One region of the Pseudoalteromonas sp. JC3 genome, then DNA from elsewhere that is predicted to be linked to it. Evidence: riboswitches for the same ligand, from Rfam matches in the RefSeq annotation. Region 1 holds a riboswitch; the other holds the start of a gene.

Region 1 (5,093 bases):
ATACCGAAGCGATTTTTTATGATGCGATCAAAGTCCGCAGACTTCTTCCACCAATCTGATTCAGTGCATTCAACAAACCAGAATTCGTAGACGTCTTTATAATTCATGATGGCACTCCTAGGGAAAAACAAACTTGAAGGTCAGCAGACCCTAACCGTTATAAACAAAGTGCCATCCATTACTCAATAATGCAACTTTTTTATTAGTTCCTAAAAAACAATAAATTCACTTACGCAACCTCTAGTAATTTAGCATGAATTGACTGCACGACCTGATCTGACTCCTGCTGCTCAACTAAAAAGCACAGATTGTGCTTGCTCGCACCATGGCATATTAGTCGAATATTAAACTCTGACAACACATCCATGAGATTGAGCTGGCACTTCTTCAACTGGATCTCAGAACCTATCATGGCCACCAAAGTAAGATTATTTTCAACGGACACATGACAAAACTCGCCAAGTTCATCCAAACAAGCTTGTTCTAACTCTGGTCGAGAAGCATTCGGCGCATTATCCAGCGTAAGCGCAACACTAATTTCCGAAGTCGTTACCAAGTCAACCGATATATTGTAATTGCTTAAAATGGTGAAGATACGAGCCAAAAAGCCGCTAGCAAGAAGCATTTCAGGGCTCTTTAACGTCAATAGTATTTGGTTTTTGCGTTGTGTCACTGCGCGAATGCCTGCTTGCGCCGTTTTCTCTTTTTCAATCCAAGTGCCACCCGCTTGCGGATCACGGCTTGAACCAACAAATACTGAAATACCTTTACGACTCGCTGGCAATATAGTTGCGGGATGTAACACCTTAGCACCAAATGTCGCCATTTCTGCCGCTTCATCAAAACTCAAACGAGGAATAGGTCTAGCCTTTACACACAAACGCGGATCGGTACTGAAAATACCAACGACATCGGTCCAAATATGCACACTTGACGCGTCAATTGCCTCTGCTAACAATGCTGCACTATAGTCAGAACCGCCACGACCAAGCGTAGTCGTCTGGCCGTATTGGTCACTACCAATAAACCCTTGCGTCACCTGCACTGTGTCGCCAAGTAGCGCGACCAAATTGGTTTGCGCAGCTTCACGTGTAGCTGCAACATTTGGATTCGCTTTTCCAAATTGATTATCTGTTTTAAGCACTTTACGCACATCAAAGCGCGACGCCTGAACCTGGTTATTACGTAGTATTTGGGTAAACAAATAAGAAGAAAAACGTTCGCCAAAGCTCAACATTTCATCGCATTGCTGTCTGCTAAGTGCAGGTAAACTCGCAAGGCTTTCAAATTCACTGAAAGTTTGCTTGTAACCCTCAGCAAGATCAGCATCCAAAGACACTTGGTCGATAATCGCTTGCTGTATGTTTTCAACCGCTGCAACAACCGCTTTGCGCCCGGCCTCATCTTCCTTTTGTTGGGTTAGCGTTACAAGGTGATTGGTTACGCCAGCACACGCACTCACAACGACCACTCGAACATTTGGGTTGTCACGAACAATGTGAGCACAACGAGACATAGCCTCAAAGTCAGCGACACTGGTACCGCCAAATTTGGCTACAACATACTGCGAATTCATTTTCTCTCCTCTCGACTGTTGGCACAGTCAAATTTTATAAGGAGAACTCGGCATGGGATTTCTAAAAAGACGAACGCTTGAAATGACCTTTGCCAGAAGCTCTCCACCAATACGGTGACAGTTCCGAGGATTCAGCCTCGTAAACCGAAGAATCGTTGCGACGAGCAACTTTTCTCCTCGGCGAATACTTCCCTCACTAGTGGTCATTGGTCTCGTCACCTCACACTAACTACCTAAGCATCGCGCCTCTTCTGTTTATTTTGCCTTTGTTAATCTGAATAAAAGCAAAATAAAAGCCCGCAATAAATGCGGGCGATGTGAGAAAATTATCTTTTAGCCGTCTAGGTGTCAAGTTATTTATGAAAAACTTATCCCAAAGCGCTAAAAAATTAAATCCATTGGTCTTAAATAAGCTGACCCGCGAAATACGCGCCACTATATCCAATGGTATATGCGATAAGCAGGTAGATACTCATTTTAAGATAGCTTGAGAAGGTTAACGCTTTAACCTTACTCATTGCAATGATCCCCGCTGCAGAACCAATGATGAGCATAGAGCCACCAACGCCAGTCGCATAAGTAAAGGTTAGCCATTGCGCTGGAGTCATCGTAATATCTGCTTTTAATAGCGCAGCCGTCAAAGGCACGTTATCTACCGCCGCACTCATTAAACCGACCAAGTAGTTTGCGTATTCCGGTGCAAGATGCAGATATAAATCGGTAAACTTAGACAGTACACCGACCTCTTTCAACGCGCCAACTAATAACAGCACACCCACAAAGAACAACAAGGTGTCGTATTCAATTTCACGGATATAGTCGATGATTTTCTTATTAACGTCTTTCTTGCGCATCAAGAATTGCGCCATTAAGAACATCAAAGACAAGCCAAATAAGAAAGTCAGCATCGGCGGTACATGGTATTGCACGCTTAAGAATAACGTAGCAAAAATGGTTGATAAGAAGATGAGCGCAATGGTGATATCGGTCTTTTCAATTCTGCGTAATTCAGCCTTTTCAAAAATGATCTTATCATTCATGCCGATTGATAGCATCGCAGCTAAGATAAATACGCTAAAAATAGAAGGGGCAATTAGTAAAAGCAGATCAGGGATGGTTACTTTATCGGCCAAAAATATCATCAAGGTGGTTACATCACCGGTGATCAATGATACCCCACCGGAGTTAACACTGAAGATGATTAATGTCGCATATCTAATTAGCTTTTTCGGGTCTAATTTCAAAGACATGACTACAGCTAATGAAATAAGCGTCGCGGTGATGTTATCCGATATTGACGAAAATACGAATGCAAAAGCACCGACCAAAAACATTAGCTTGCGTTCGCTAATATGGGTTGGCATGATCCGGTGAACAATATTTTGGATAAACCCTTTTGAGTTCAAGTAGGCCACAAACGTCATGGCAGCCATTAAAAACAGCCAAAGCGTCGCGATTTCCAAAATGTTATGGTCTAGTTCAATTTGTACAATTTCTGGGCTTTGACCATGAATTGGAGAGATAAAGGCGATAATCCAACATAAAGTACCAAAAAAAAGCGTTGTTTTGGCCTTGTTTACGTGAATAATATCTTCTATAACGATGAGTATAAAAGCGATGGCGATCAGGGTTAGAATAATGGGCGTGACCATAATGCGCAAACAACCTGTAATTAAATGTAACAAGGGGTGGGTTCGATTTCGGGGCGGATTCTAGCACCATCGCAGGCCCCATGCCACGTACAATAAACATTTTGTGACAATTTGATGAAGTGGTGATGAAACTTCTCTACTACACACTGGAAAGTTATGATCCCAGCAAAAAAATTATTAAATACGATAAATGAACACTGGAGCGTACTCGAGCTACTTTTTAAACGATTTAAGCTCGCAGATTTCAGTCTAAAAGATGTACAAAACATCCTAAAGCAGAAAAATTCTAGCTGGTCGAGTGAACGGATATATAAAGAAACCAATCGATTACTCCAACAAGAAATTATTATTCCTTTAGCTAAATCTTCACAGTTAGAAATCAACCGTGCAATCGCTGACTTCGCCAGCTTTCTTTTACAAGAAGAAAGCCTCGGTTTAGCGGAAGAGATCACGGTGCTGGTAAAAGACTTAGAAAGATTAGGTAATCGCATCGCACAAGCCGGTGAAGAGGCTGACTACTCTGAGCTACGCCGCTTTAGCCGCATTATGGACGAACGCGTTCGTAAAATTGTTAAGCTGTTCGAGCATAACGAAAGCGCTATCATGAACTTGGTTGAACAAGCAAAGTCTGACACCTCAACGCTGTCTCTTGGCATGAGATATAAAGCCGTATTAGAAGCTTTTGACGAATATATCGAACCTATGTTGGAAATGGTTGATATTCATGGCCCTTTCCAACGCTGCTTCGATCAGATAGAGCTTCAGGTCAGTGAGCAAATTGACGAGATTGAACAATTAGGCCGTGGTGCTGCAGACAAACGCATGCTGGAGCAGCTCAGAACACGCATTTTAGATATGCACCTCATTGGTAGAGAAAGTTTAAGCCGCAGTGCCGATCTCCTCATGCCGTTACGTGAAGAGCTACGCCGCAATACACTCATTACGCGGCAAGCCTCTAAAGTCCTTGGACAAATTAGAAAGCGCGGTGTTGACCGTTTACTCTCACCAGTTCAACCAGAATTTGTGTCAGACATTCAACGTTTTAACCTTGGGCAAAAGCGTCACATGGTCGCATATATGGCAAGTCTCGTTGAATTTGAGCATGAAGAATATCAGCTGCCCGATCACGACGATGTGCCAGCTTATCAAAGCCCTAACATTCCAGATTACAACTCGGTAAAAACGAGATTTCAACAAACCGGTAAAAAGCGCCAGGCACTATTGGGCTTTTTAAGCGATAGCTACCCTGATCTTGAAGCAGACGAAATGCTGTTCCTTTATCAAAAACTGATCAACGAATCTGACTTGGCACTTAGCCAAGAGCAACAAAAGAGTAAGATCACTATCGCATCGCATACCTTCTCTTTATATCCATTTAGTGCCAAAGCAAAACAAGATTAGCATTATGACGACAATTAACTTAGACATGCTCAATGAACTCCAAGCCATTAATAAAAAACTGGTGAGCGGGTATCATATCAGTGAGCAAGACACTACCCTTTGGCAAGAGTTAGATCAGCAAATTGATAGCTATCAAGCGCTATTTTCAGCTTTAGGCCATGACTTACAGCACGATGCCCGTGGTTTTTATTATTTGGCAAGCGATGAAAGCACGCCAAATATGGGGAAAATTTCCCGTGCGATTGCCCTAACCATTTATATTTTAATTGAGCACTATGCCAACCAAGGTAAAGATCCGCTTCGCGTACTATTTGATGAAAGCTGCGATTTAGAGCGAATGCAAACCATAGTACAGCTCAATAAGCATCTTTTTGACCAGTTGGAGATTTTTTCGGGCTCAGATCTCAGAAAAGACGTGTTTTTACGTATGGTGAGACTGGGTCTAGCCCGTGAGGTTGAGCAAG
Region 2 (5,093 bases), 1.7 Mb from region 1:
TTTCTGCCAATCGAGAGAAGGGCTTTGCCTATCATAGGGAATGCCAAGGCCGCCACCTAAGTCGAGTACCTTTAGAGTAATCCCTAAATCAGCAGCGAGCTGAACTAAAGGTGCAACCATAGCCTGCCAAAGTTCAGAGAGTGTATCGCTGCAGAGCATATTGCCCCACTGGAAAATATGCAGTCCGACAAAGTCTAGGTAGGTGTAGTCACTTAAAGTTAGGGCTTGCCACTGCTCTGCGCCAAGACCAAAAGGAGTCAGCGTATTGCCACCAAGTGGATTGTGCTCTGCTTTATCAAAGCGTAACTGCACCCGCAGTAAAACTTCAAATTGAAGCTCAAACTCTTCGGCCACTTGATTTAACCAGCGTACTTGATTGTGACTTTCAGCCACGAAAATACGTACGCCTTGTGTGGCAAAATGACGGATCTGCTTTAGCGATTTGGCAGGACCTGTGTTGAGCACGCGTTCAGGTGCGATCCCTTGAGATAACACCTGATCAAGCTCGCCGCTAGATGCCACATCAAAGTTAAACCTAGCGTTATCTAGGGTTTTAATGATATGTGATAACGGATTCGCTTTTACGGCATACCAAAGCTTAACGATTTGCTGATCAACTAAGGGCTTAACATGTGCACTTAGCTTATCTAAATCGTAGCAAAAGAATGGCGTATCTTGTTGCTGGATCAATGCCTCAGCTGCGGTTCGCTGTGACGTGCTCAACCAAGTCATTAGCGTAGAACCTCTTCCAGCGCCAGTGATGCATCACTTTGTTCATCACGGTATTTTACGATAAGTGCGCATGACATACTTAGTCCTTGCTCGCGCGCCCACTCACTTGAGGCTGGACGAGAGCCTGGGATCACTATCGCGTTTTCAGGGATGGCTTCACCTTTGTCAAGCAAGCGCTCGTTCACGCAGTCATAGACAGGAATACTTGCTGAAAGGCGCACACCCGGTGCTAATACGGCACCGCGTTTAACAACAACCCCTTCAACCAATACACAGCCTGCACCAATAAAGGCATCGTCCTCAACAACAACAGGGCTTGCTCCAACTGGTTCTAATACACCACCCACTTGCACCGCTGCGCTAAGGTGGACATTTTTACCAATTTGCGCGCAAGAACCAACCAACGCATGACTATCTACCATAGTACCTGAATCAATATAGGCACCAATGTTGACATAAGCCGGTGGCATAATGATTGTGCCCGCTGCGACGTAAGCGCCACGTCTTACACTGCTTCCGCCAGGAACCATACGAACGCCATCTTGGGCAGCAAATCCGCGTGGTGCTAAGTTGTCTTTATCAACAAATCCACCTGGGAATTCTGTATTTACGCCATTTCTAAATGCCTCAAGGATCCCGTGTTTTACTTCTACGTTAGCATGCCAATGGCCTTGCTCATCCTGTGTTGCCGCACGTACTGTGCCATTTTCTAAATCGTTTAGTAGGGTTAACCAGCTCATGTTTACTGCCTTAATTCCAAGATAAAATAGTTTCGTTCGCGCGAGTGATCGCATCGGTATGGGTGAGTTCCAAATGTGTCAGTGGCGGGCGCAAGTTTGGACTTGTGAGCTTCCCTTGCAAGTGCATTAACACTTTGACTGGTATGGGATTTGCCACTGCAAATAAGCTATTTGCAGCTTCTGACCAAGTGGTAAATAAATTAGGAGAGGTGCCGCTTAACGAGCGCCTTACAAATTCTGCGGTTTGCTGTGGCCATGCGTTTGCTGCAACAGACACCAGACCCGTTGCACCTGCTTGTGCAAAGTAGGGCATAAGGCCATCGTCGCCGCTATAGATGGCGACATCAGGCGCTGCCTGACGAAATGCTTCAAAGGTGGCAATATCACCACTGGCTTCTTTTAGTGCCCACAGATTAGGGTGGCAAGCTAGTTCGCCGAGTAGGTCAGGGGCGATAGCAACGGCACTGCGACCGGGTACATTGTAGAGCATGCAAGGGTTATGGCTCTCATCGAGTAGCGTACTAAACCAATGCGCCAGACCAACTTTGCCGGGCTTTGCGTAGATTGGTGAGCCAAGTAAGAGCGCATGAATGGGCTGCGAATTACAAAAGCGCACCCATTGTGTTTGCTGCTCAAGATTACTGCCGCCAACGGCAACCATGAGCGGTACGCTTGGGGCGAGCTGGCAAACAAACTCAACGATTTGTTGCTGTTCTTGTTGGGTAAGCGCAAGGCCTTCGCCGGTACTGCCTAGTAAAAGAATACCGTTACGAGCTTGCTCTTGATCGCGTACCAGCGTCGTTAATGCGTTAAAATCAACCTGATTTTCAGCATCAAAAGGCGTTACTAAGGCCGTCCACAACGGATAGTCAGATAAGTTGAATTGTGATTTCATCTCTACCGAACTTAAATCATGTTCGGAGTTAGGAGGGTGTCCAAACTTCGAACTGTTAAAATTCGAAGAGCAATGGACTTAAAAAGGATAAGGCAGCCAATGGCCTTATTTTTCTAAGACCAGAAGCTCTCCACCAAGTATGTTGGTGACAGTCGCTGGGATTCAGCCCAGTCGCCCGAAATGAGTATTAGCAAACAATAACTCAATTTCTCGGCGTATATTCCCCTCACTAAGCTGCAACGGAGTTTGCTCTCCTTCACTTAGTTACCTGAATAACGCACCTCTTCCAGCCCTCAATTTGACGCCGTGGCATCAAACTATCTAAATAGGGTGAACGCGCATTGAAACATTTTGGCCGTCTAGGTGTCAAGCATCGGACTGTAAATAATGCGATTGTTAACTACACTTAACATTGCAGCTGAGACAATGCTATGAGATGAAAAACAAAAATATGTCGCTAATAAGTAAAGTTAAAAATCGTTATATCGGGGCATTACTTGCTATGGCTATATTGTTGTCGATGGCGATGGGGGTTATGCAATATCTACTGTATCAGCAGAGCTTAGATGCACACGTAATTAATATTGCGGGTATGCAGCGGATGTTGTCCCAACGTATCGCGCTATATAGTGCGCAAGACAATCAACGAGATAGTGAAGCGCTACGTCAAGCCATTGATAAGTTTGAAAGTAATCATGAGTTTTTAACTAAAACAGAAAGTAGTGGAGAGGCTATTTATCTGAATGAGGCGCTTGCAGCGCTTTACTACCAAGGGCCGGTGCAGTTGGATTTGCAAAGTACTACTTTTGTCACTTTATCAAGGTCTCGGTTACAGCAATCCACTCCTCAATTAATGGAGCAAATCTTTACTGCGTCTCAGCATATACTCCCAAACCTGAATGATGCCGTTTCACTATTCGAGCAGCATGCGCGAAGTAAAACAGAGATGGTGAGGAAAATAGAATTGTTAATCTGGCTACTTGGACTGTTGCTACTGTTTATAGAAGCGAAACTTGTATTTCGCCCAATGGCGCGAGAAATTGCTGAAGCACTCGATAAATTAGAGGCAGCAAGAAAGCTTGCTGACGATGCATTACACTCAAAATCACGATTTTTAGCACGCGTTAGTCACGAGCTAAGAACACCATTGCAGGCCATTCAGGGGTATTTAGATGAATATCTGAGGAGCAAAGACACGCAGCAATTACAGCATGTGAAAAGCGCAGCAAATCAATTGGATGTATTACTCTATTCGGTTCAAGACTTTAATAACCTTTCCGAGCAAGAAGTGGTTATTGAGCGTCATCAAGTCGCATTGCGAGAAGTAATAAAGTCAGCTTGTATCGCCTTTCAACTAACCGCACACAAGAAATCTCTCGCTTTTAATTTGGCATTGAGTAGTGAGTTAGATGTGGCTTGTTATTGTGATTGTAAGCGTGTTGGTTGGTTGATCAGTGAATTGGTTAATAATGCAATTAAATTTACTGAGCGTGGCAGCATTCAAGTATTTGCGGATTTGGTTATAGATGAAGATACACCATATTTAGAATTTGTCGTTGAAGATACTGGGCCTGGGTTCGACTATCAGCAGTTACGAGAAGCTGTGCATAGCGAGCATTTTCAAGGCACGCAGTTAGGGCTGAAGCGTTGCCAATTACTCACCTCAGCGCTTGGAGGACGATTAGATTTTAGTGCAAGGGAGCCAATCGGTACAAGAGCAATCCTGAGAGTCCCTATTGAAATTGACAATCAACAGGTACCGGCTCATACAATGGAGCAGGTGTCGGCTCGCATTTTACTGGTGGAAGATAATTTACTAAATGCACGCGTGATTGAAAAAATGCTTCAGCCCATAGCAAAATTGGTAACGCATGTCGAACATGGTGAAGGTGCCCTTGAAGTATATGAGGTGGGTAAGTTTGATATCGTGCTTATGGATTTGAATATGCCTGTGATGGATGGCTTTGAAGCCACTGAGCGTTTGAGAAAGCTAGATCCAGCTGTGCCTATTTTGGTCGTGACCGCAAATACCAATGCGGAGGATCTGGATAAGGTCTACGCACTTGGCGCAACGGCTCATTTGTATAAGCCGTTGCAACCGGATGTGCTGCATAGCAAAGTGGCGCTATTACTGAATAAGTGTGGAGACTTAGTCTCGTCTTAAACGAATATTTCCAACTCCGACTTCTGCATCGATGGAATACTGGCCTTGACCACGATAGTCTGTTGTCGAGCCAACCATACTCTTTTCGGAAGTTTCTACGTTGCCAAAACCTGACATTGCCGTTTTACCAACACCTGAATCTAAAGACACTTTTTTGAAATCGGTGGTGGTAGTCTCAATTTTAATTTTTCCTACGCCTACCTCTAAATCAGCAGAGTTATTAAGATCTTGAATATCAATTTTGCCAACACCAACCTCAACATCTAAAGCCAAATTAACAGGCACCTTAACTTGCCAAGATAGTTCATAATCATCCGAATTGATCTCAAGTGATAATTTATCCCCTGATGTGTTGCTGTTTAGGGTGGCCTCACTCACATCTGGTTTACCAAACCAACTGTCTGACTCTTTCGGTTCAACCAAAATTTCGACCTCTATGGTGTCGCCGTTGTAAGTTTGTAGGTCGATTTTACCTACGGCAATATCCACTTCTAACTCGGCTAGGCTATTGCTTGGGAATGATGCTGTAATGGTTTTTGAATCTTCTGCTTGTGCAGTCATT

Evidence for each region. A riboswitch is a leader RNA that binds a small molecule or an ion and turns the genes downstream of it on or off. The one in region 1 is predicted to bind lysine.
Region 2: it holds a riboswitch for lysine, as region 1 does, so the genes downstream of both, dapA (4-hydroxy-tetrahydrodipicolinate synthase) here and lysC (lysine-sensitive aspartokinase 3) in region 1, are expected to answer to the same signal.

The regions. Positions count from the first base shown of each region.
Region 1 covers NZ_CP127855.1:1,935,569-1,940,661, reverse strand. The annotation lists gene QSH61_RS08015 (DUF924 family protein) at 1-107, opposite strand, end outside; gene lysC (lysine-sensitive aspartokinase 3) at 230-1,576, opposite strand; lysine riboswitch at 1,665-1,835, opposite strand; gene nhaD (sodium:proton antiporter NhaD) at 1,981-3,228, opposite strand; gene QSH61_RS08000 (MksB family condensin complex protein) at 3,385-4,629, shown strand; gene QSH61_RS07995 (condensin complex protein MksE) at 4,634-5,093, shown strand, end outside.
Region 2 covers NZ_CP127855.1:281,626-286,718, forward strand. The annotation lists gene QSH61_RS01170 (PLP-dependent decarboxylase) at 1-732, opposite strand, end outside; gene QSH61_RS01175 (2,3,4,5-tetrahydropyridine-2,6-dicarboxylate N-succinyltransferase) at 732-1,472, opposite strand; gene dapA (4-hydroxy-tetrahydrodipicolinate synthase) at 1,483-2,367, opposite strand; lysine riboswitch at 2,483-2,661, opposite strand; gene QSH61_RS01185 (response regulator) at 2,804-4,531, shown strand; gene QSH61_RS01190 (toast rack family protein) at 4,517-5,093, opposite strand, start outside.